Regions from separate parts of the Paenibacillus sp. FSL P4-0127 genome, predicted to be linked through region 3. Evidence: riboswitches for the same ligand, from Rfam matches in the RefSeq annotation. Region 3 holds a riboswitch; each other region holds the start of a gene.
The links. Region 3 has a riboswitch for thiamine pyrophosphate ahead of NYE74_RS11125 (ECF transporter S component). Riboswitches for the same ligand answer to the same signal wherever they lie in the genome.
Positions count from the first base shown of each region.

Region 1: another riboswitch for thiamine pyrophosphate. It lies ahead of NYE74_RS13790 (thiamine phosphate synthase); the one in region 3 lies ahead of NYE74_RS11125 (ECF transporter S component).
Region 2: another riboswitch for thiamine pyrophosphate. It lies ahead of tenA (thiaminase II); the one in region 3 lies ahead of NYE74_RS11125 (ECF transporter S component).

Region 1 covers NZ_JBBOWY010000001.1:3,084,820-3,092,398, reverse strand. Annotated here, with positions in the region: gene NYE74_RS13805 (PTS sugar transporter subunit IIC) at 1-807, shown strand, start outside; gene NYE74_RS13800 (apiosidase-like domain-containing protein) at 898-2,178, shown strand; gene NYE74_RS13795 (hypothetical protein) at 2,249-3,562, opposite strand; TPP riboswitch at 3,738-3,838, shown strand; gene NYE74_RS13790 (thiamine phosphate synthase) at 4,314-4,949, shown strand; gene thiS (sulfur carrier protein ThiS) at 4,962-5,168, shown strand; gene NYE74_RS13780 (thiazole synthase) at 5,174-5,968, shown strand; gene thiH (2-iminoacetate synthase ThiH) at 5,955-7,067, shown strand; gene NYE74_RS13770 (copper amine oxidase N-terminal domain-containing protein) at 7,576-7,579, opposite strand, start outside.
Region 2 covers NZ_JBBOWY010000001.1:3,616,410-3,623,988, forward strand. Annotated here, with positions in the region: gene NYE74_RS16275 (AraC family transcriptional regulator) at 1-372, opposite strand, end outside; gene NYE74_RS16280 (alpha-mannosidase) at 522-3,770, shown strand; TPP riboswitch at 3,856-3,959, shown strand; gene tenA (thiaminase II) at 4,140-4,847, shown strand; gene thiM (hydroxyethylthiazole kinase) at 4,867-5,715, shown strand; gene thiD (bifunctional hydroxymethylpyrimidine kinase/phosphomethylpyrimidine kinase) at 5,712-6,539, shown strand; gene thiE (thiamine phosphate synthase) at 6,536-7,201, shown strand; gene NYE74_RS16305 (RNA polymerase sigma factor) at 7,475-7,579, shown strand, end outside.
Region 3 covers NZ_JBBOWY010000001.1:2,472,461-2,480,039, forward strand. Annotated here, with positions in the region: gene NYE74_RS11110 (aminotransferase-like domain-containing protein) at 1-1,460, shown strand, start outside; gene NYE74_RS11115 (AraC family transcriptional regulator) at 1,519-2,304, shown strand; gene asd (archaetidylserine decarboxylase) at 3,283-4,107, opposite strand; TPP riboswitch at 4,265-4,376, shown strand; gene NYE74_RS11125 (ECF transporter S component) at 4,479-5,084, shown strand; gene NYE74_RS11130 (ABC transporter ATP-binding protein) at 5,087-6,802, shown strand; gene NYE74_RS11135 (energy-coupling factor transporter transmembrane component T family protein) at 6,799-7,579, shown strand, end outside.

The DNA of each region.
Region 1 (7,579 bases), 610 kb from region 3:
GTGGTTAAAACCTTTTCCGGACTGATTCCCGCCATTCTGGTGGCTCTGGTGTTCGTCGTTGTAGCCGGACTGTTCATGCAAACGTCTTTCGGCACGGTCCATGAATTTATTTACACGTATTTGCAGGTACCGCTGGAAGGACTCGGCGGATCGCTTGGAGCCTTGATTATCGCCGTGCTGATTATGCAGGCGCTGTGGATGTTCGGCATTCATGGGGCCATCGTTATCCTGGCGATCGTGAAGCCGATTTGGATGAGCCTGGACTTGGCCAATCTCGAAGCGTTTCAAGCCGGAGCTCCGCTGCCGAACATTATCGGCGTCGCTTTCTGGTCCATCTTCTGCAACTATGCGCCGATGCTGGGGTTTGCCCTGCTGCTGGTGTTTATGGCCAAAAGCAAGCAGCTGCGCACCATCGGCAAGCTGGGCCTTCCGGGAACCTTCTTCTCGATTCACGAACCGCTGATCTTCGGGATTCCGGTCGTATTGAATCCTATATTGGCCATTCCGTTTGTGGCGGCTCCGCTTGTGTGCGCGGTGCTTGGATACGCGGCGACTACGGTCGGCCTGTTGCCGGCGCCGATTGGAATTTATCCGCCGTTTGGCACACCTATTGTTGCGCTTGGTTTTATTGAGGGCAGCTGGAAATTGGCCGCAGCGCAGCTGGTGCTGGTTCCGATTTGCATGCTGATTTACTATCCGTTCTTCCGGGCGCTGGACAAACAGCTCTTGAATAAAGAACGCGCAGCCGAGGAAAAAAATAAGCAAGAAGGGTCCGACGTAGCCACAGTAAGTCCGGTTTCCCTATAATAGTATTATAAAGAGGAACAAAACGAAAAACGGCGGGCAATTTACACCATCCGCCGTTTTTCGCCATTACGATAGCTGGAGCGATAGCCTATGATCAAACTTGGAATATCCGCAAACAAACGTTATTTCGTGCATGAGGACACGCCTTTTTTCTATTTGGCCGATACCGTCTGGAGCGCATTTACCAACATTACCCTGGAGGAATGGGCCTACTATCTGGATTACCGCAAGCAGCAAGGCTTTAATGTGCTGCAGATGAATTTGCTGCGGCAATGGGATGCCAGCGGCAGTGAGCTAAAGTATGAGCCTTTCGCCAGCGATGCGGACGGGAGTTACAATTTTTTCGAATTCAACGAATCCTATTTCGACAGGGCGGAAACGATGGTGCAAATGGCGGTAGACAGAGGTTTTGTCCCCGCGCTTGTCCTGTTATGGTGCAATTATATCCCGGACACCTGGGCTGCCAAGCTGCGGGAAGAGAAGAAAATGCCGCTGGAAGCGGTAGAGTCCTACGTCCGCTATGCGGCCAACCGGTTTTCTAAATATTACCCGATCTATGTGATCAGCGGAGATACCGACTTTCCCTCCGAACGCGCCAACCAATATTACTTGACCGCGCTGCGCACCGTGAAGCAGCATAGTCCGCAGTGTTTGACCACGCTGCATATTCAAGGCAGACTGGCGATGTTGCCCGATGAATTTTCCGGCAATCCCGATCTCGATTTCTATATGTACCAGTCCGGCCACAATTCGCAATTTCAAGCAACGGCGTATACGTTGGCCCAGGAATTTTACAATAAGCCTGCGACCCGGCCGGTCATCAATTCCGAACCCTGCTATGAACAGATGGGCTACAGCCGCCGGGTTTACGGCCGCTTTACCCGGGCCGATGTCCGCAAAGCCGCCTGGCAAAGCCTGCTTTCCGGGGCCGCAGCGGGTGTGACTTACGGGGCGCACGGTATCTGGAGCTGGCATCAAAAAGGCCGGCGCTTCGGCGTGACCGGCGAAGGCTTCGACAGCCCTTACGATTGGCGGTCCGCGCTAAAATTTGAAGGAGCCTGGGATTACGGGTTTGCCAAACGGCTGTTTGAGCTATACGGCTTGGCCGATCTGCGCCCCTGGAATATTGTGCTGAAGAACACGGAAGAAATCCGCGCGGCCGCCACCGCCGGCCTCGGCAAGATGGCCGTTTATGTGCCGGTCAACACCGTGCTGAAGCTGGATGCCGACCTCGGCGGCTACGAATTTACGCTTATCGACCTGGAGCACCGGCGATTCGCGGTCCCTCAGGTTACCGTCCGCGAGAACATCACGATCATTGAAATGCACGAATTCGAAGCGGATGTTTTGTTGATCGGCAGCAAAAAATGATATTCCCATCTATTGAACGAGAAGAGCCGTGCTCAACACGGTTCTTCTATTTATTATCATAACTTGCAAATTACTTCGTATAAGCCACAAACATATAAGTTTCCCCTTCGGCCAAACCGCTGACGGTATAAGAAGCTTCACCGGAGATCGGGATCGTCTCCCTTACTCCGTCCCAGCCGATAACTTCCAGCTTGTAAGTCCCGTCCGGCAAGCCATCAATGGTAAAGGAGCCGCCGCTATGATCGGTCCAATAATTCAGGTTCTGCCACACCCACATCCATTTGCCGTTTCCGCTAAGCACATATTCTCCGCTTTGCTTGGGATCGAGCGAAGCAAACGACATCCCTCTTGTCGCTCGGATCACGTACTCCAGCGTTTTGCCCCGAGCCGTCGGCACCCACGAATCCGCGCTCAGACTTAAACCGTAATAACCGTCGGCGGTCGTCGAATTAAAGAGGCACCACGGAAACGCAAATTGGGTGGCCGGGGTTTGGCCGTCATTTTTCACGACCCCGAGATTATCCCAAATCGCCGTCAGAAAGCCTTTGGCCGCTTCTTCTTCGGTGATCGCGCGTTTCTTGAAGTTGAACTCCGTCGAGTAAAAGTGGATATCCGCCGTAATGCCGGAAGCCTTTTTGACGGAATCAAAGTTGTTCTGTGCAGAATGTTTGTAAGTTCCCTTTATAGGCGCGTATTGAACATCGTAGTAGGTATGCAAATCGATACCGTCGAGTTTGCCGGAATTATACAAATCGGCGATCGCCGGCCCGTAACCTCTAAGGGTAAAATCACTGTGCGAATTCGCTCTGGCAAATCCGCCGGGATTTACTTTCAGGGACGGATCGACCGAATGCACACCGTCCGCCAAACCTTCAAGCGCATTGTGATAATCCGTTTTGGAGATCGCATTTTCCACATCGGGCTCGTTGATCGCCGTATAAATGCTAATCCCCCAGTCCTGTATGCCGCTCTTCTGGGCCCATGTTCCGTTTGGACGGAAACGTTCGGCGAAAGCCTGGCCGATACTGTACCATTTATCGTAGTCGCCGATCGGCAATCCATTGTCCGCATAAGAACCGTAGTATTCGAACAGGATCATCGGCGTAATTCCGTATTTGTAGGCTTGAAGCATCATCTTGTCGAGCCGTTCGGGAGTTGGCGTACCATTCGCATAATAATATTGGGGGTACACGTTGACGCGGGCCATTCCGGCCCCGATAGCGTTAAGCCCCTCAAAACGTTTGGTTTGTGTCGTACTGCCATCGGTGAAATTACCGCCCCCCATCATCGAACCGATATCTTGGGCAGAGGCTGATCCAAGCGCATTTTGGCCAAGCAGCATAATAGCAAGCACTGCAATGAACACCGTAATTTTCCGTTTCATTTCTTCATTTTCTCCTTCATTAGAAAATTTACTAAAATTTACTGACGATTCATTTATCGGATATTTTAGCAAAGGCGTTGATAGTCCGAAATATTCATTTTATTATTTAAATTTATAATTGTTATTTTCTGGTTAAGCATGTATAGTGTATATTAAAATAAAACAATTCAATATCGATCGACACTAGGGGTGCCGCAAGGCTGAGACGAATGCAAATTCGGACCCTTTGAACCTGAACCGGTTAATACCTGCGTAGGGAAGTGGAGAGTTAAGAATGGATTGATGCCTGTCATGGCTTATTTCCCGTTATTGTTCTTAGCCGCCCTCCTGAAGGAGGGCGGTTTTTTGGCGTTTATTTTGGCTAACCACCAAAAACGGCGCTTGGCAAAACAATCGAATAGCCAGAAACCAGGGCTGCCCAAGAAACTCGAGCTCCTGAAAAAATAAGGATACAAAATGGCCTTAGTCCGATGATATCTGTTCATTTAGGAGAAATAGAGTAAATTTATGCCTCTATCTTCCCCCGCCGCAAGGAAATGCCCGTGTTCCGGACCATTCATAGAAAAATAAGTACTTAAAATGCCGCTAACGGAGATGAACAGGCTTGGATTCCCGAAATAAGTACATAAAGAGCCGCTATTTTGAAGGCCGACGCTGCCCCGGTCGTTCCGGCAATCGCCTGTCAAGCAGCGATTTCTAGGTTAAGCCTTTATTTTTAGCATTGAATAATGGAACTGGGAGTGATATCCGCATGATGAACCGTCACCCAGCTTATGCTGCGCCTGAACTTCATCTTATATCGGCCGAGGGAATCAAGAGCCATGAGCTGCTGAGCGTTGCGGCGGCTGTTCTTCCTTATGTCGATTACATTCATTTGCGCGATAAGCAGCTTTCGGCCAAAAAGCAGTTCGAGCTGGTGAAGCTGCTGCGCCAAGCGGGAGTACCGCTGGAAAAAATCGTCATCAACGACCGGCTGGATGTTGCGCTGGCCGCGGGAGCGGCAAATATTCAACTGGCGGGCCACAGTCTTCCGGCAGCTTCCGTACGCTCTCTTGCCCAAGGAATGCGAATCGGATGTTCCGTGCATTCTGCCGAAGAAGCAGCTCAGGCCGCGAGTGAGGGAGCGGATTACTGTCTTTTTGGCCATGTCTATGATTCATCCAGCAAACCCGGCCTTCCCGGGCGCGGGCTTAACATGCTGGCCGAGGTCTGCGCTCGCTGCCCGGTTCCGGTCATTGCCATCGGAGGAATACGGCCGGATAATGCGGGGGATGTCATCCGAAACGGTGCACAAGGCATTGCCGTCCTGTCCGGCCTCCACTCTGCCGCGGACCCAGCGGCGCACGCCAAATCCTATCGTGACGCCATCCATGCCGCGTGGCCCTGAGAGGAGGTGAAAATGTTGCAGGTACATCTAAATGGCAAAGACACCCTGCTGAAAGAAGATTGCGTTACGGTGGACGATTTATTGGCTGACAGCCCGTGGAATAAGGAAAAAATTTTGATTGAGCTGAACGGGACGGTTGTCCGAAAAGAGGCGTATGCCAATACCCGGCTGGCCGAGGGTGATCGCATCGAGCTTGTACATTTTGTAGGAGGAGGCTGATAAGCATGGAAGATGTATTTCACATTGGCGGCAAGGCGTTGTCCAGCCGAGTATTTATCGGAACCGGCAAATATAACCGCAACACGCTGATTCCCGAAGTGATCGCAAGGTCGGGAGCGGAAGTGATTACTGTAGCGTTAAGGCGGGTTAACCCGGACTGGGAGGAGGAAAATCTCCTTCACCATATCCCGCCGCATATGACGCTTTTGCCGAACACTTCCGGCGCCCGTAGCGCCGATGAGGCCATCCGGATCGCCCGGCTTGCCCGGGCGGCGGACATGGGCCATTGGATCAAATTAGAGGTGATTAATGATCAAAGATACCTGCTCCCGGACAATATGGAGACGATCAGAGCCACGGAAGTGCTGGCCGCCGAGGGATTCGCCGTGTTCCCGTATATGAACCCGGATCTGACGGCTTCCTTCCGGCTAAGGGATGCGGGAGCCGTGGCGGTCATGCCGCTGGGTTCCCCGATCGGCAGCAACCGGGGCCTGCGCACCAAAGAGCTGATCGGCATGATGATCGAAGAAGCGGGGCTGCCTGTCATCGTGGACGCCGGCATCGGCCGGCCTTCGGAAGCGGCGGAAGCGATGGAAATGGGAGCCGCTGCCGTCTTACTGAACACGGCGATCGCCACCGCGCGCGATCCGCTTGGCATGGCGGAAGCGTTCCGCGGTGCGGTAGCGGCGGGCAGACAGGCCTATCTGGCGGGATTGGGCCCGGTGCAGCAAGAAGCGGTTGCCTCCTCCCCATTAACCGGTTTCCTGGACGAAGAGGAGCGGACAAGTGAGTTTTTATAACAAACTATTGTCGTTGGAACAGTTTTCCTTTCAGGAGCGCTGGCCGCAATATTCCGCTGCGGATATTAAGCGGGTGCTGGCAAAGCGAAGAATAAATGAAGAGGATCTGCTCGTTTTGCTGTCCCCGGCGTCCGGAAAGCACCTGGAGGAGATGGCGCAGATGGCCCGGCAGGTGACCCGGAGCCAGTTCGGTCATACCGTACAGCTGTTTACCCCGATGTATGTGTCCGATTTCTGCGTGAATCACTGCGAATATTGCAGCTTTAGTTCTATCTACGATTTTCCGCGCAGGAAATTGGATATGCAAGAAGTCGAACAGGAAGCGGCCGCGATCGCCTCTACCGGCATCCGCCATATTTTGCTGCTAACCGGCGAATCGCGCAAAGACTCTCCGGTCAGCTATATTAAGGATTGCGTCAAGGTTTTGCGCGGGCATTTTGCTTCGCTCGGCATTGAAGTGAATCCGATGTCCGTCACCGAATACAGGGAGCTCGCCGAGGCGGGAGTTGACAGTTTAACCGTCTTTCAGGAGGTTTATCATCGGGGAACATACGGGAAGCTGCATATTAAAGGCCCCAAGCGTAATTTTAAAAACCGCATCGACGCGCCGGAGCGCGGCTGTGCAGCGGGATTTCGTTCCGTAAATATCGGCGCTCTGCTCGGCTTATATGATTGGCGGCAGGAGGCGTTTATTACGGCGCTGCATGCCGATTATCTTCAGCAGAAGTACCCCGACTGCGAGATCAGCTTGTCGATCCCGAGATTCCGCCCTTTTCTGGGAGACTTTCATCCGGAATCGGAAGTTTCGGACAGGGCGCTGGTGCAGATTATAGCGGCGTATCGGCTCTTTTTGCCCCGGGCCGGCATCACCTTGTCCAGCAGAGAACCCGCTCTATTGCGCGATAAACTTGTGCATCTCGGGGTGACCAAGATGTCGGCGGGCGTGTCCACGGCGGTTGGAGGCCACACCCATACGGGAGGAACGCCGCAATTTGAAATCTCGGACGGACGCAGCGTGCCGGAGATTCGCGAGATGCTGTATGAAAACGGGCTGCAGCCGGTTTTTAAAGATTGGGAGATTCTATATAAGTTAAACTAAAATTTGGACGGATAGAGGCAGGCGGGTGAAATGTTCTTCCGATCGTTGTTGTTCCCGGATTTCTTATTATTAACCTAATTTTATTAAAGTAGAAATCCACTTGTCCTGTTCTATAGTTCAACTTATTTAGGTTGAGAGATAGAAAAAGCAGCAGCCCGTGACGAGACTGCCTCATATAATCCATGGTATAATCTTCTCGCTTTACTTACCTACTTAAAAAAAAGAAGTAGGCCCCCTTGGATTTGACGACCTGGGAGCCTAACTTCCACGGTTAAACGAGCCTCCGCCCTTAAAAGCGGGTACTTTGCAAGGAGTCGTGTTACCCGCACGGCTCCTTATTTATCTTAAATGATATGTTCTGATTAATATACAGCAACACCGCAAAACTGCATTTATGTTCGTTTACGTACAACCTCTCCCTTGTCATTTAGCACCTCACCTGGCAGGATATTAATACTCCCACGGTTGAACCGGTATATCGTCCGACCCATGTGCTTATGGTTTAAGATCAC
Region 2 (7,579 bases), 1.1 Mb from region 3:
CCGTTCGAACAAGCCCTGCCCGCCCGCATCCGGGCGGGTGCCGGATACGGGCCTGAACCGCCAACGAAAACAAACGCCCTCGTGCGGATCGTCACGATAGTATATATGGGAATGGGTCATGCCCGGAGGGATCAGGAAAAACTCGTCTTCGCGGACCATGACGTCTTTGTCCATAAACCGGGTTTGCATCCGGCCGGACAATACGTAGTTAAATTCGTACCAGGTGTGGGCGTGGGCCGGGCATCTTCCGGCGCCGCCGGTTTGTTCGATCACGATATCGGCCCAGTCGATCACGGCGTCATCGACCCGGATTTCGCGGCACAGCCCGTTCAGCACGGAGGCCAGCTCTTGCCTCCATTTTTTCAAGTCCATAGAGATGCTCCTTTTTGTTCCTTTGCCCCAATCATATCATAATAGGACAAAAATTGATGAGGATTAGTAATTTACTTCAGGCCGTCCCGGAACGCAAAATGGGGGTGAAGTCAAAAGTTGAAACTTGCTCCAAGGGAGGAACGCAGTTCATGTTTTGGACGGAAGAAAAATTAAACGCACGGATTCGCGAGCTTGAAGCTTATCGCTACCGCGATGCGGTGCCGATCGCCGAATTCCGCGCGTTGGTCGACGAGGAAGGGCGGATCGCAGCCAGACCGCCGAAGGGCGGGGAGTGGAGCGCGATGCCGGCCGGTGAACGCTGGGAAGGCCGCGACCTTTACTTGTGGCTGGAGGCCGAGACGGTAATTCCCCAAACGTGGAAAGGCCGCCGGGTCGTCGGGGTATTTGATTTCGGGAAGACGGGCGGAGGGAACAACTCCGGCTTCGAGTCATTGCTGTATGTCAACGGAGAGCCTTATCAAGGGGTGGACTCCAACCATCAGGAGGTGTTTTTCCCCGCAGAAGCCGCCGGAACTTCCGTGCTGCTGCAATTTCGGCTTTGGTCCGGTCTGGAGGGCGGAGGTAAGCCGCAGGTCCAGGAGCACAGGCTGAAGCGGGCGGAAATCGCTTGGCTCGACGGGACGGTCGACCGTCTGTATTATACGGCCCGGGCCGTGATGCAGACCGTGGAAGTACTACATAAACACGCTCCCGAACGGACCGACCTGCTGACGGCGCTGGACCGGGCGTTTTTGCGGATCGATTGGTCGCAGCCGGGCTCCGAGGCGTTTTATGACTCGCTGGCGGCGGCCGAAGAGCAGCTGACGCGGGCGATTTCGGCGCTGCCCAAGTCGTCGCCGGTCACGGTTCGCTGCATCGGGCATACGCACATCGACGTGGCCTGGCTGTGGCGGCTCAAGCATACCCGGGAAAAAGCGGCCCGCTCCTTCAGCACCGTTTTGCGGCTGATGGAAATGTTCCCGGAATACGTTTTTTTGCAAACGCAGCCTCAACTGTATGAGTATTTGAAGCAGGATTACCCGGAGCTTTACGAGCAAATCAAGGAACGGGTCAAGGAAGGCCGCTGGGAGGCGGCCGGGGGGATGTGGCTGGAAGCCGACTGCAATTTGACGAGCGGCGAATCGCTGGTGCGGCAGCTGCTGTACGGCACCCGTTTTCTGCGCGAAGAGTTTGGTGCGGAATGCACATATTTGTGGCTGCCCGACGTTTTCGGGTACAGCTGGGCTTTGCCGCAAATCCTGCGCAAGTCGGGTTTCGATACGTTCATGACGACCAAAATCAGCTGGAACCAATACAACCGGATGCCGCACGACACGTTTAAATGGCGCGGGATCGACGGCAGCGAAGTGCTGACCCATTTCATCACCACCCCGCAGGACGGCAGTTTCTGGTGGTACACCTACAACGGCAATATCGAAGCGTCCAGCGTGCAGGGCATCTGGGATACGTACCGGGACAAGGAAATCAACAAAGAGCTGCTCCTGTCCTACGGTTACGGAGACGGGGGCGGCGGCGTCAACCGGGAGCATCTGGAGCTGCGGCGCCGCCTCGAAGCGATGCCGGGGCTGCCGAACGTCGTCACCGGGCGGGCCGACGAATATTTCGCCAAACTGCACGAGACGGTGGAAAAGGCGGACCGTTATGTCCACACATGGGACGGCGAGCTGTATCTTGAGTACCACCGGGGCACTTATACGAGCCAGGCTTACAACAAAAAAATGAACCGCAAGCTCGAACTGCTCTCCCGCGACGCCGAATGGCTGCTCAGCTTGGAGGCGCTGCTGGGCGGGGGTGACTGGGCCGCGTACCCGAAAGCGAAGCTGGACGAAAGCTGGAAAACGATTTTGCGCAATCAGTTCCACGACATTATTCCAGGCTCGTCGATTCCCGAAGTGTACCGCGACTCCAAGCTGGAATACGAGCATGCCGCGGCGCTGCTGCAGGAATGCCGCAGCCAGGCGATCCGCGCGTTGACCGGGGGCCGGGTGGCCGGCGATGCAGCAAACGATGCCGCTGCGGCGGGCGCTGCCGTGTCCGGCGATGCTGTCATCGGCGCCACGGAAGGTGAGCCGACCTATACCGTTTGGAATCCGTCCTCTTGGACGTATAGCGGCCTGGTCCCGGTCCATGGCGCCGAACCCGGCGGCCGCTGGACCGATGCCGGCGGCCGGGAGCTCGCCGCCGAGTTTGACGGAAGCACGGTATGGGTAAAGGTGGAAAACGTTCCTCCGTTGGGATTTATGGCGATAAGCCGCGGCTCTGAAGGCTGGAAGGAGGAGGCAACCGCTTCGCAAGGAGCGTCTGCGGGAAGCGAAGCGGCCATAGAAACGCCGTTTAAAGTGCTGCCGAACGGCATCGAGACTCCGCTGTATCGGATCGCTTGGAACGAACATGGCCAGTTGACCTCGGTGTTCGACCGGGCTGCCGGCCGCGAGGTGCTCGCCCCGGGGGAACGCGGCAACGTCTTCCAGGTGTTCGAAGACAAGCCGAAAATGTTTGAAGCTTGGGATATCGATATTTTTTATCAGGAGAAGATGCGCGAGGTTGAAGATCTGAAGGAATGCCGGGTTGAGGCCGGCAAGCTGCGGGCGGAAGTCGCTTTTACCTGGCGGTATATGAACTCCACGATCAGCCAGCGGATGATCTTGTACTCGGGTGACCGGCGGATCGAGTTCCGGACGGAGGTGGATTGGCAGGAGCGCCAGCAGCTTTTAAAGGTCGCATTTCCGGTGGATGTGCGGGCGACGGAGGCCACCTACGACATCCAGTACGGCAACGTCAAACGCCCGACGCATTGGAACACCTCCTGGGATTTGGCCCGGTTCGAAACGGTCGGGCATCAGTGGGCGGATCTGTCGGATCACGGTTACGGCGTCAGCCTGCTGAACGACTGCAAATACGGCCATGACATTAAAGACAATGTGATCAGGCTGTCGCTGCTGAAATCGGCGACTTACCCCGATCCGGAGGCCGATCGCGGGGAGCATACGTTCACGTATGCGCTGTATCCGCACGAGGGGCATTGGTCCGAAGGCGAAACCGTACAGGCCGCCGCGCTCCTGAATCAGCCGGTGTACGCTACGCGCGGCCAAGCGGCGGCATCCAATTTCTCCTTGCTGCGGGCCGTGCGCGTCAGCGGCAGCGGCGAAGCAGCGATCGACGCGGTCAAAAAAGCGGAGGACGGCGACGCTCTGATCGTCCGCTTCCACGAGTATAAAGGGGGCCGGGGGACGATTCGCCTGGAGAGCGATCTCACTTTTGTCTCCTGGCAGGAAACCGACCTGATGGAACGCCCTGCCGGCGAACTCAATCGGGGTCCTGCCGAACTGCAGATTTCGCCGTATGAGATCAAAACGGTCCGGCTCGAGTTCCGCTAAGGCGGCGGGGGTGCCCGGCAAGCATTCAACGCGGATTGACACTCCAGGAAGATCCAGGTAAAGTAGTGATAGTGAATCGAATAGGAAATTCCACTAGGGGCGCCGTATTCGGCTGAGACAAGAGCGTATCTTGGACCCTTTGAACCTGATCTAGTTCGTACTAGCGTAGGAAAGTGGAGCCGGTATCGCGCCGTCCGCACGTTATCGCAAGTATCATGCGACAGGTTTTGCGCGTTCAAGCCGCTCCCTCTACGGGGCGGCTTTTTTGCTGTCTCGTAAGCGGCCCGCCTCTCACCCGACCCTAAGCCCCTACGCCCTTACGATGGATGCTCCTGTATCGCAGTTCACATTTTATCGGAGGTGGAGACGATGAGTTTTACGCAAACGCTGCGCCAGCGGGCGGACGAGGTTTTTGAAGCGATTTTTGAGCATCCTTTTGTGCGGGGAATCGCCGACGGCAATCTGCAGAAAGAGCAATTGATTCATTACGTCAAACAGGATTACGAGTATTTGAACGCGTACATGCGGATCTACGGGATCGCCATATCGAAGTGCGAAAGCCGCGGCGATATCGCCCTGTTCAACGAGCAGATCTCTTTTATTTTGAACAGTGAAATCCATCCGCACCAAAATTTTTGCGCTGTCGCAGGGGTCCGTTTTGAAGATCTGCAGGGTTTCCCCTTGGCGCCGTCTGCGCATCATTACATCCGCCACATGCTGACGGTAGCGCATGAAGGCAGTTTGGGCGAAATCTTGGCCGTGCTGCTGCCCTGCCCCTGGACGTATCTGGAAATCGGCCGCAAGCTGCTGGCGGAAGTGAGGCCGGCGCCGGAACATCCTTTTCACGATTGGATCCAGTTTTACGGCGGCCGGGTGACGGACGTGACGCAGCGGTTCCGGGACGTTCTCGATCAATGGGCGGAAACCGCGGCGGAAGCGGAACGGCGGAGGATGGAGGAGCATTTCATGCAAAGCTGCCAACTGGAGTACCTGTTCTGGGACATGGCCTACAAGCTGGAGGAATGGCCGGTGCAAACGGGCCGGCGGAGCGATGACCCGTTGTCGCGGGCGAATTAACGAAGGGGGCGAACTACAAATGAGCATATTGGAAAAAGAATTATCCGCTTTGCTTACAAAAGTGCAGAACGCGAAACCGCTCGTGCACAATATGACCAACGTCGTCGTAACCAATTTTACGGCCAACGGCCTGTACGCGCTTGGCGCATCCCCGGTGATGGCTTACGCACCGGAGGAAGCGGCCGATATGGCCAAGATCGCCGGCGCCCTCGTGCTGAACCTGGGAACGCTGTCCGCCGCCCAGGTCGAGGCGATGATCATCGCCGGGTCGTCGGCGAACGCCCATGGAGTTCCGGTGCTGTTGGACCCGGTCGGGGCGGGAGCGACGCGCTTCCGCACGGAATCGGCGCTGCGCATCCTGCGCGAGGTCAAAGTGTCGCTACTAAGGGGGAACGCGGCGGAAATCGCCCACCTGCTCGGGGAAAGCCGCGACATCAAGGGCGTGGACGCCGGGGAGAGCAGCGGCGGGGATCAGGCGGAGCTGGCCGTGCGGGCGGCACGGAAGCTGAACACCGTCGTCGCCGTCACCGGACGCGAGGACGTGATCACCGACGGGAAGCTGTGCCGGGCCGTCAGCGGCGGGGACGCGCTGCTGACGCAGGTGACCGGCACGGGCTGCCTGCTCACGTCGGTGCTTGGCGCCTTCGCCGCGGTGGAACGCGACGTGCTGCTGGCCGGCACCGCCGGGCTGGCGTTCTACGGCGCCGCCGCGTCCCGCGCCGCGGAGCGTACTGCGTCCGCCGGGCCCGGCAGCTTCCAGATCGCCTTCCTCGACGAGCTGGCCAAGCTGCACCCGCACTCGCTGAAAGGCCATGCGGCGGTCAGCGAGCGGGAAGCCTCCGCGGCCGGCGGGTGGTGGCTCGGATGAGCGGCGCGGTCCGGAAGGCGCTGACGATCGCCGGGTCGGACAGCGGCGGCGGGGCCGGCATTCAAGCCGACCTCAAAACGTTCCAGGAGCTGGGCGTGTTTGGCATGTCGGCGATTACCGCCGTCACCGTCCAAAACACGCTGGGCGTGCGGAACGTGTACCCGCTGCCGCCGGAGGCCGCGGCGGAGCAAATCGGGGCGGTCGGCTCGGACCTGGCCCCGGACGCACTGAAAACCGGGATGCTGTTCAGCGCCGAAATTATCCGCGCCGTGGCGGGGCAAATCCGCGCTTTCGGCTGGGTCCGGGTCGTCGTCGACCCGGTTATGATCGCCAAAGGCGGCGCCGCGCTGCTGCAGCCCGAAGCGGTTGCGGCGCTGAAGGAGTATTTGCTGCCGCTGGCGCAGGTGGTGACGCCGAATATCCCCGAGGCCGAGGCGTTATCCGGCATCCCGATCACCGGCATGGCCGGCCGGCGCGAGGCGGCTAAGCGCATCCACAGCCTCGGGGCGAAGCACGTCGTCATCAAAGGCGGGCATGACGAGAGCGGAAGGGGGCGGATCGTCGACCTGCTGTATGACGGCGCCGGTTTTACCGAGTTCGGCGGACGGCGGATCATGACGCGGCATACGCACGGTACGGGGTGCACCTTCTCCGCGGCGGTCGCGGCCGAGCTGGCGAAGGGAGCGGCCGCCGCCGAGGCGATATCGACCGCGCGGGCGTTCATTCAGGCGGCGATCGAAGACGAGCTTGGCCTGGGGCTGGGGCACGGCCCGACGAATCATTGGGCATACCGGCGCAGGAAGGAACAGGGGGTGCGGCCGTGAACGGGCGTATTTCAGCAGCGGCTATGCGCAAATCCCTCGGCGTGTACCTGGTGATCGGCAGCGCCAACTGCCGGCAAGATCCGCTGCAGGTGACCGAGCAGGCACTGGCCGGAGGCGCAACGATGATTCAATTCCGGGAAAAGGGGCCCGGCGCGCTGACCGGGGGGCCGAAGCTAAGGCTCGCCGAACAGCTGCAGGCCGCCTGCCGCAGGGCGGGGGTTCCTTTTATCGTTAACGACGATGTCGACTTGGCCCTGGCGATAGATGCGGACGGAATTCACGTCGGCCAGGACGACGAAGCGGCCGGCCGGGTCCGCGCGCGGATCGGGGAGCGGATTCTCGGCGTATCCGCGCATACCGTGGAAGAAGCCCGGCTGGCCATTCACAGCGGCGCGGACTATCTCGGCATCGGGCCGATCTATCCGACCGCGTCCAAAGCCGATGCCCGCGAGCCGCAGGGCCCCGGCTTCATCCGGCGGCTGCGCGAATGCGGCATCGAGGCGCCGCTCGTCGCGATCGGCGGGATCACGGCCGCAAGCGCCGGGGAAGCGATCCGCGCCGGGGCGGACGGAATCGCCGTCATTTCCGCCGTAACGCAGGCCGCCGATGTCCGCAAAGCGGTGGAGGAGCTTCACGCCGCCGCCGCTTTAGGCCGCGGATGAAATGACCAGAAAGCAAAGCAGGGCCATCCATGACCGGACGGCCCTGTAATATTTTTCAACAAATGACCATGGGTTTATTTTTTAAATTCCGGCTCCTGTGGTATAATATGAATTGTTTTTGGCTATAATGTATGGCTTCGCCAAACGATCTCCAACGGAACAAACAGAAGTTTATATAAACGACCGCAACTTTTTTGATCCTGTTCGGTAATAATTAATGTAAGAATCGAACGGGAAGAAGCACATGGAAGTGCGAGGAGGTTTCGCCCCGAAATGACCGATTCCCAGATGATACGCGAGATTAAAGAAGGCAACACGGAACTGTATTCGGAGTTGATGCGAAGGTATCAGCGAAAAATATTGGCTTTCGTTTATCAC
Region 3 (7,579 bases):
TGCTCGCGCCTCGGCAGGAGACCTCGGATCGCAAGGCGCAGGTTGTTTTGTCGCCATGGGGGCGGCGGGTGGTGTCAGTGATGGACAGGACCGGGAACCAAAGGGACGCCAGGCTTGACGGCGGGACGGCGGGGGACGGCGACGGCGACGGCCGTTTCCCGGGCGCGGCGGCCGCAGCCGTGGCTTCGCCGGAGCCGGCCGGCGTGATCTCTTACCGCGACGGCGGGCCGTGGGAAGCGCTGTTCCCGGCCGCCGAGTGGAAAAGCGCGCTCGCCTGGGCGGCGCGCGGCAAGTCCGGCGGCGCGGGCGGCGACGGCGGCAGCGACGCGGGCGTGAGCGGGGCGTACGGAGCGTACGGGGCGTGCGGGTCCGGCGCGGCCGGAGCTGGCGGAAGCCGCGCCGACACAAAGCGTGCGGGCCTGGACCGCGCTGATCCGGGCGGCGCGGCCGGGGAGAGCGCTGATCCCGGCCGCACTGGCGCGGACCCGCTCGGCGAGCTGGAGCTGCGCCAGGCGATCGCCGCACATTTGCGGCGCAGCCGGGGCATCTCGGCAGATGCGGAGCAAATCTGCCTGTTCAACGGCTCGATGCAGGCGATAACGCTGCTGACCCAGCTGCTGCTGGGGGAAGGCGAACCGGCGGTGCTGGAAGATCCGTGTTACTACGGGATTGCCCGGGCGGTCGCCGCCTGCGGAGGCGTGGCCGTCCCGGCGCAGCTGGACGGCCACGGCATCGTGCCGCGCGATTGGGACGCGCGGCTGCTGTTTGTGACGCCGGGGCGGCAGTTCCCGACCGGCGCCGTGCTCTCCCACGCCCGGCGGCGCGAGCTGCTGAAATGGGCGTCGCGGCGGAACGCGGTCATCGTCGAGGACGACTATGACAGCGAGTTCCGCTGGGGCGGCCGCCCGCTGGAGCCGCTGAAGGCGCTGGACCAGGAGGAGCGCGTCATTTACATCGGCTCCTTCTCCAAGACGATGTTCGCCGCTCTGCGGATCGGCTATGCGGTGCTCCCGCGCAGCCTGGTGCGGGCGCTGGCGAGCGCCAAGGCGCTCTACGAGCCGGCGCCCCCGGCGCGGCTGGAGCAGCGGGCGCTGGCCCGGTTCGTGCGAACGGGCGGCTATGACCGCCATCTGCGCCGGATGCGGCGTTATTACGGCGCCAAGCAGGAAGTGTTCCGCACCCGGCTGGAAAGCGAACTGGGCGGCCTGTTCCGGCTCCAGCCGGCCGACGCCGGGCTGCTGATGTACGCGCTTTGGCGGAAGTCGCCGGAGGAATACCGCGCTTTTCAGGCCGCGGCGACCCGGCGGGGCGTGTTGTTCCGCGACGCCGCCATCTACCGGTTGACCCCGGGCGAGCCGGCCGCTTGCTTTTGTTTTGCCCATTTGGACGAGGAAGCGCTGCTCGAAGGGGTGAACCGCATGAAAGCGGCGTGGATAGATATTCAAGTGAACGGGAATTAAGGGTATAATAAGAGAATAAACATTCATTTTGAAGGATTTTTTTTCGGGAGGGAAGGACATGCTTCACGTTTCACCGTCTTCGTTTATATTGAAGCCGGCTTTTGCCAAAATCGTATGCGAGCCCGGTTGGAAATGGCACAAGCGGGAAAAACCGCTGGATAATTACGACCTGTTTTACGTTTGGAGCGGCGAAGGAACGGTTGTCCTGAACGACCAGCCGATTCCCGTCAGCAAAGGAAGCTGCTTCCTGTTCCGGAAAGGGGATCATACGAGCGCCACGCATAATCCGCAGCGTCCGCTTGTCCTCACGTATATCCATTTCGACGTCAGTGAACCGGTGACCGAAGTGCCGGGACCTTACCGCGTGCTAGAAGATACCCTCGATTTTGAATACATGCTGTCACGTTATGTCCGCCTGTTTCTGGTAAAGGCTTACGCCGCCGAAGAGGAGGCGCGGCTCATCCTTAAACAGCTGCTCATTCAGTTGCTGCGCGAGGAGCGCCAGGTGCCGATGGAGAAAAAAGTCAGCAACCAGCTGCATGAGGTGATCCACGAGGTCGCCAACTACGTGCTCCAGCATCCTGGCTTGCCCCACAAAGTGCAGGACCTGGCGGCGCGCGCCGGGTTGTCCCCGCGTTATTTTTCGATCAAGTTCAAGGAAATCATCGGGATGTCCGTTCAATCGTACATCATCAAATCGCGGATCGACCGCGCCCAGCACCTGCTGCTGCATGCCGGCATGAACGTCACGGAGGTGGCCGACGCTCTCGGATACCGGGACATTTTCTTTTTCAGCCGCCAATTCAAGCAGTATACCGGCAAAAGTCCGTCGGAAATCAGATAATGAAAGCGACCCGGTTGCCTTAAGGATTTTTAAGGTATGCCGGGTTCTTTGCTATTTTTGCCGGATAATGCCGCCATTCGCTTTGAAGGCCTTGTCCGGTCTCTTGTCCGCGAACCTTCTTAAGATTAATTTAAGGTTGGCGACAGGGGGATGTAAGGATAGTCAGGTATGCTATAAAAGAACTAGTAGAATGATCCGGAAATAGTATGGCTTATCTGCGGACAGGGGCCATGGATCACTTTGTTCTATATTAGTCTTGTGCTCAGGAGATGGCGTCCCCATAAAATAGAGGAACTTTAGGGTCTTATTTTCCGAAGTTGAGCCTATTTATCACCATAGGGGAACTTTTGGGTCTTATTTTTCGATGAATAGGTCGAAAGGCGGCCTTTCGCCACTAAATCATGAAAATAGCGCCATAAAATTCCTCTAATTCACGCAACATGGGGGACATCGGCTGAAATAGCGCCCTTTTTTTTCTTTATGTTGTCACCCGAGATCTTCAATAGATTATTTTGTCGTTTTCTCAAGTCTTCACTTGCCATTATGCTGACGTTATTTCCAGAATCGTCTACTAGAAAGAACGTGACCTTTATTCATAAAAGGAATGACATGATCATATGAAATCGCTTTGGAAGTTTGCCCTGCAATTTTTGCTGGCCCATATCGTTAGCGATTTAACCTATAGGCAGCTCGCTTTTTTTCGGCATCCACTCAATAATACATCCATACCCGGGTTCATATTTAAAACCACGCTCGATATGATATTATTTGTGATCGTTGCTGCCGTTGTTTTTATCGGGACCGAGAAAATCCGGCAGATGATCAAATGTCTCAATTAACCAATGAGCCTCAAACTGGAACAGTTATCGAAACAATACGGCTCAAAGCAGGTATTGGCCATCTCGCCTTTATCCTGTGCGTGCTGTGGTTATGCATCGGCTTAGTCAAAATCATCCTCTTTGTACGCTGCCTGCAGCATTAATCCGCGTCCTTGGGAGGCGTCTTCACCTTGGCGCCCGCGGCTGCAAAGCTTCCGAGCGGCTCGCCCATCCGGATCTTCCGTCCCGGTGCGAGCCCCGGCAGCGGGGCAAATGTGCCGTTTTGGGTCAGCAGCACCACGGTGGAGCCGAATTCGAAATAGGCGAGATCGTCTCCCTGGTTCCAGCTTTTCGCCCGTTCGTCGGTATATTTGATGCTGCTGACGTTCATCGCCCCGACTTTGACGAGCGCCACCTCTCCATGCTCATGGGAAATATACGTAATCAGCCGCTCGTTCCGGCATAACACCTTTTTTATATGGCGCATGCCGAAGTCGTTAACCGGATATACCCGGCCTTTGATATGCTCGCTTTCCAGCTTTTTGCCGGTGACGGGGGCATGGATGCGATGATAATCGGTCGGGCTCAAATATAGCACAAAAGCATAGCCATGCTTATACGATTCGATGCGCGGGGAACGGTTGAGCAGTTCCTCAACGGAGTAATCCTGGCCTTTCACGTTTAGAATCGTGCCGGAGCGGATTTCCCCCATAAACGTAATCAGCGCGTCCACGGGGCTGACCATGCCGCCCTGCTCCGCATGAACCGGACGCATGCCCGGCTTTAATTTGCGGGTGAAAAATTCGTTGAGCGTCCGGTATTCCCGCAGTTCTTTTTCCGCTTCATGCAGTGGAATTGCGTACGATTTTGCGAACAAAGGGATCATCATCCGGCTGATTTCCGAATGGGAAAACTTTCCCATCAGCCTGCAAACCGATTTGCGGGAGGACAATTCCGTCATCCACTTCATCCATGCTGCCGCCAAGAAAGCAACCTCCTACTCTTGATGTGCCACTTCCGCTTATCTTGACACAGAACGGGGACGAAATCAACATGAAAGCGGTTTCTCCCGCGCATTGAAACTTGAATGTTTAAAATTTGTTCTTGATGCTTGAAAACGGTTGGTGTATGTTAAAGACAATCGCATACGATACGGGGGCTTGAGTGAATCAGGCTGAGATGGCAGCATATTCCGCTGCGGACCGTTAATCTGATCTGGATAATGCCAGCGTAGAGAATCGAATGTCCGGGATATACCCTGCGTCCATACCCGTGACCTGAGCGCCGCCTGAGCTTATTCTGGCGGTTTTTTGTCGTTTGCGAAAAAAATATATTTTTTGAAAAGGGGAGAAAAACATGCAAGAGGCAGCAACAAAACAAAGCGGCCGCGGGCTGAAGCTGAGCGATCTGCTGGTAACCGTGCTCGTGTCGGTCGTGCTTGGCGTAGTTTATCATTTCTGGAGCTCGGTGTATAACTTATTCTCGCCGCTGTTTCCGCAGGCCGATGAAATCGTCTACGGAATGTGGTTTCTGGCTCCGACGCTCGTATTTTTGCTGATCCGTAAGCCGGGGGTGGCGCTGATCGCGGAAGTGGCCGCAGCTCATGTGGAAATTTTGTTCGGCAGCGAATGGGGCGTTCAGCTTGTGCTGTACAGTGTGCTGCAAGGCTTGGGGGCGGAGCTCGTATTCGCGGCTTTCCGGTACCGCAAATTTTCCGGTTCCGTCGCCGCTTTGGCCGGCATCGGGGCCGCGGTCGGCTCCATCATTCCGGATATTTATTACGGATATGTGCAGGACTATGAAACCTGGCTGCTGATCGCCAAATACGCGATGCGGGCCGTCAGCTCCGCGCTGATCGCCGGCTACTTCGCTTACGGGCTGGCCAAAGCCGTGGAGGCCACGGGCGTGACCACCCTGCTGCGCCCCGTCGATCCCAAAGATTATGCGGCGCTGGATGATTAACCATGGAAACGGCCGTTGAAGTTTGCGATCTTAGGCTGAAATTTCCGGGGGAGACGCGGTTTGTGTTTAAGGATTTGAGCTTTCGGGCTTTTCGCGGGGAAAAAGTGCTCCTGCTCGGCCCCAGCGGGAGCGGGAAATCCACGCTTCTCCAGGTGCTGTCGGGGATTATCCCGCGGCTTGTAGAGGTTCCGATGCGCTGTGCGTCGCAGCGTTTGCCCCGCTCCTGGGGCTATGTGTTTCAGGATCCCGATACCCAGTTTTGCATGCCTTTCGTGGATGAGGAGCTGGCTTTTACGCTGGAAAACCTGGGGGTCCCCAAGCCGGAAATGACCGCCCGGATGGAGGCGGTGCTGGAGGACGTCGGGCTGCGTTTGCCCGAGCTGCACATGCCGATCCAGGCCCTGTCGCAAGGGATGAAGCAGCGGCTCGCTTTGGCTTCGGTGCTGCTCGGCGATCCGGAGGTTTTGCTGCTCGACGAGCCTTCCGCGCTGCTCGATCCCGAAGGGCGCGAGCAGATTTGGCAGTCCGTCAGCCGCATTGCCGAGGGCCGCACGCTGATCATCGTCGAACACCGGATCGAGGAAATTCTGGCGCTCGGACTCGTCGACCGGGTCGCGTTGTTCGGACCGGACGGCCGCCTGCTGGGCCAGGGATCGCCGGAGACGATTTTTGCGGAGTTCCGGCGGGAGTTAAAGGAGTTCGGCATCTGGTATCCCGGAGTTTGGACGGAGTTTCTGGCCGCGCCGGAGGGGCGGCGCCTGCTGGAGCCGGTGCCGGCTCCGGCGCGGAGCGGGGATGGCGGCGGTTCCTCCGCCGGGACGCCGGGCTTTCCCTTGGGCGCTCCCTCGAGCGCTCCGTTCTCGGCGGCTGCGTGCTCCGGCCCAATCCCCGGCCCCGCGCCGCTTGTCGAACTTAAAGGATTTCGCGGGCTGAGGATGGGGAGGCCGGTTATAGAAGTCGAACATGCCGCGGTGATGCCCGGCGATTTTATCGCCGTCACAGGACCGAACGGCGCGGGAAAAAGCTCGCTGCTGCTCAGCCTGATGGGACTTCTGAAAACGGAGGGCGAATACTTTCTGCGGGGCGTCCCGCTGCAGGGGGGCAAGGTCGGCCGCCGCGTCCGCCGGCGTCAGATGGAGCGGGCGGCGCAGGAAATCGGCTTTGTTTTTCAAAACCCGGAATTTCAATTTGTCGCCGACCGGGTGGACGAGGAAGTGACCTTTTCCCTCAGGGAAGATGGGCTTTCCGCAGAAGGGATTCACGAGCGTACGGCGCGGATTTTGCGGCAATTCGGCCTGGAAGGGTACGAGGGGCGGCATCCCTACCAGTTGTCGCTGGGGCAAAAACGGCGGCTCAGCGTCGCCAGCGCGGCCGTGCGCGAGCAGCCGCTGCTGCTGCTCGACGAACCGACCTTTGGCCAGGATGCGGCAAACGCGTTTGCGATCCTTTCGTTATGCGAAGAGCTGCGGCGGCGCGGGACGGCGATCGTGATGGTCACGCACGAGGAGTGGATTGCCGCCACGGCAGCGACCCAGCGCTGGGAAGTGCGGGAAGGGCGGCTGGTCTCCCGCTTCTGCACGGAACGCGGGGCGGCAATGGCCGGGATTGCGGCGGAGCGGGGAGGAACGGGCCTGTCCGAATTGGCCGGCTCCTTCGCTTCTTCCGCCCCCGGCAGAGCAGCCTCCGGCTCTGCCCCAAAGGCGGTGACCCTGCGATGAAGCCGCTATTGGCCCCCAAAATGAAAGGCTGGCTGCACCGGGCCAACCCGGCCTGCAAGCTGGCGCTGTTCGTTTTGCTGTTTCTGGTGACCTTGTTTACGCACCGTCCCGATTTCATGTTTTATCAAGCCGTATTGTTTACGCTGCTCCTGTTTCTGCTGAGCGGATACGAGCCGTGGAAAATCGCGCTGCTTGTCCTGCCCTTTCTGCTCATCTTCATTTCGTCTTCCTCTACGATGATTTTGTTCGGCAAAGGCGAGCACGAATGGTGGTCCTGGGGCCTCATTCGCATTTCGGAGGAGAGTTTTTACCGCGGCGTTCACATCGGGCTTAAGTCGGTAACCTTTGCGGCGGAAGGCTTGCTTTTCGTGCTGACCACCTCGTCCGTCGCCCTGTTTTACTCGCTGATGCAGCAGGTTAAGCTTGCGCCCAAATATGCTTACAGCTTTATGGCTTCCGTGCGGCTGCTCCCGATGGTCTGGGAGGAGCTGCAGATCCGCCGGAGCGCCCTGCGCATCCGCGGCGTGCGCACGCCGCGGGGACCGCGGGGCTGGGCCAAGCTGGCCCGGCTTTACGCGGTGCCGCTGCTCTCGCAAAGCATCCGCCGGGCGCACCGCGTGGCCGTGGCCATGGAGGCCAAAGATTTCGACGGCAGCCGGCCGCGCACTTATTATTACCGCTTCGCTTATTCGCGGTATGACCTGCTGGCGCTGCTCGTCATAGGCGCTGCCGTGGCGGCCGCCTTCGCGCTTTCACGGACGTATCCGCTGTTCGGCA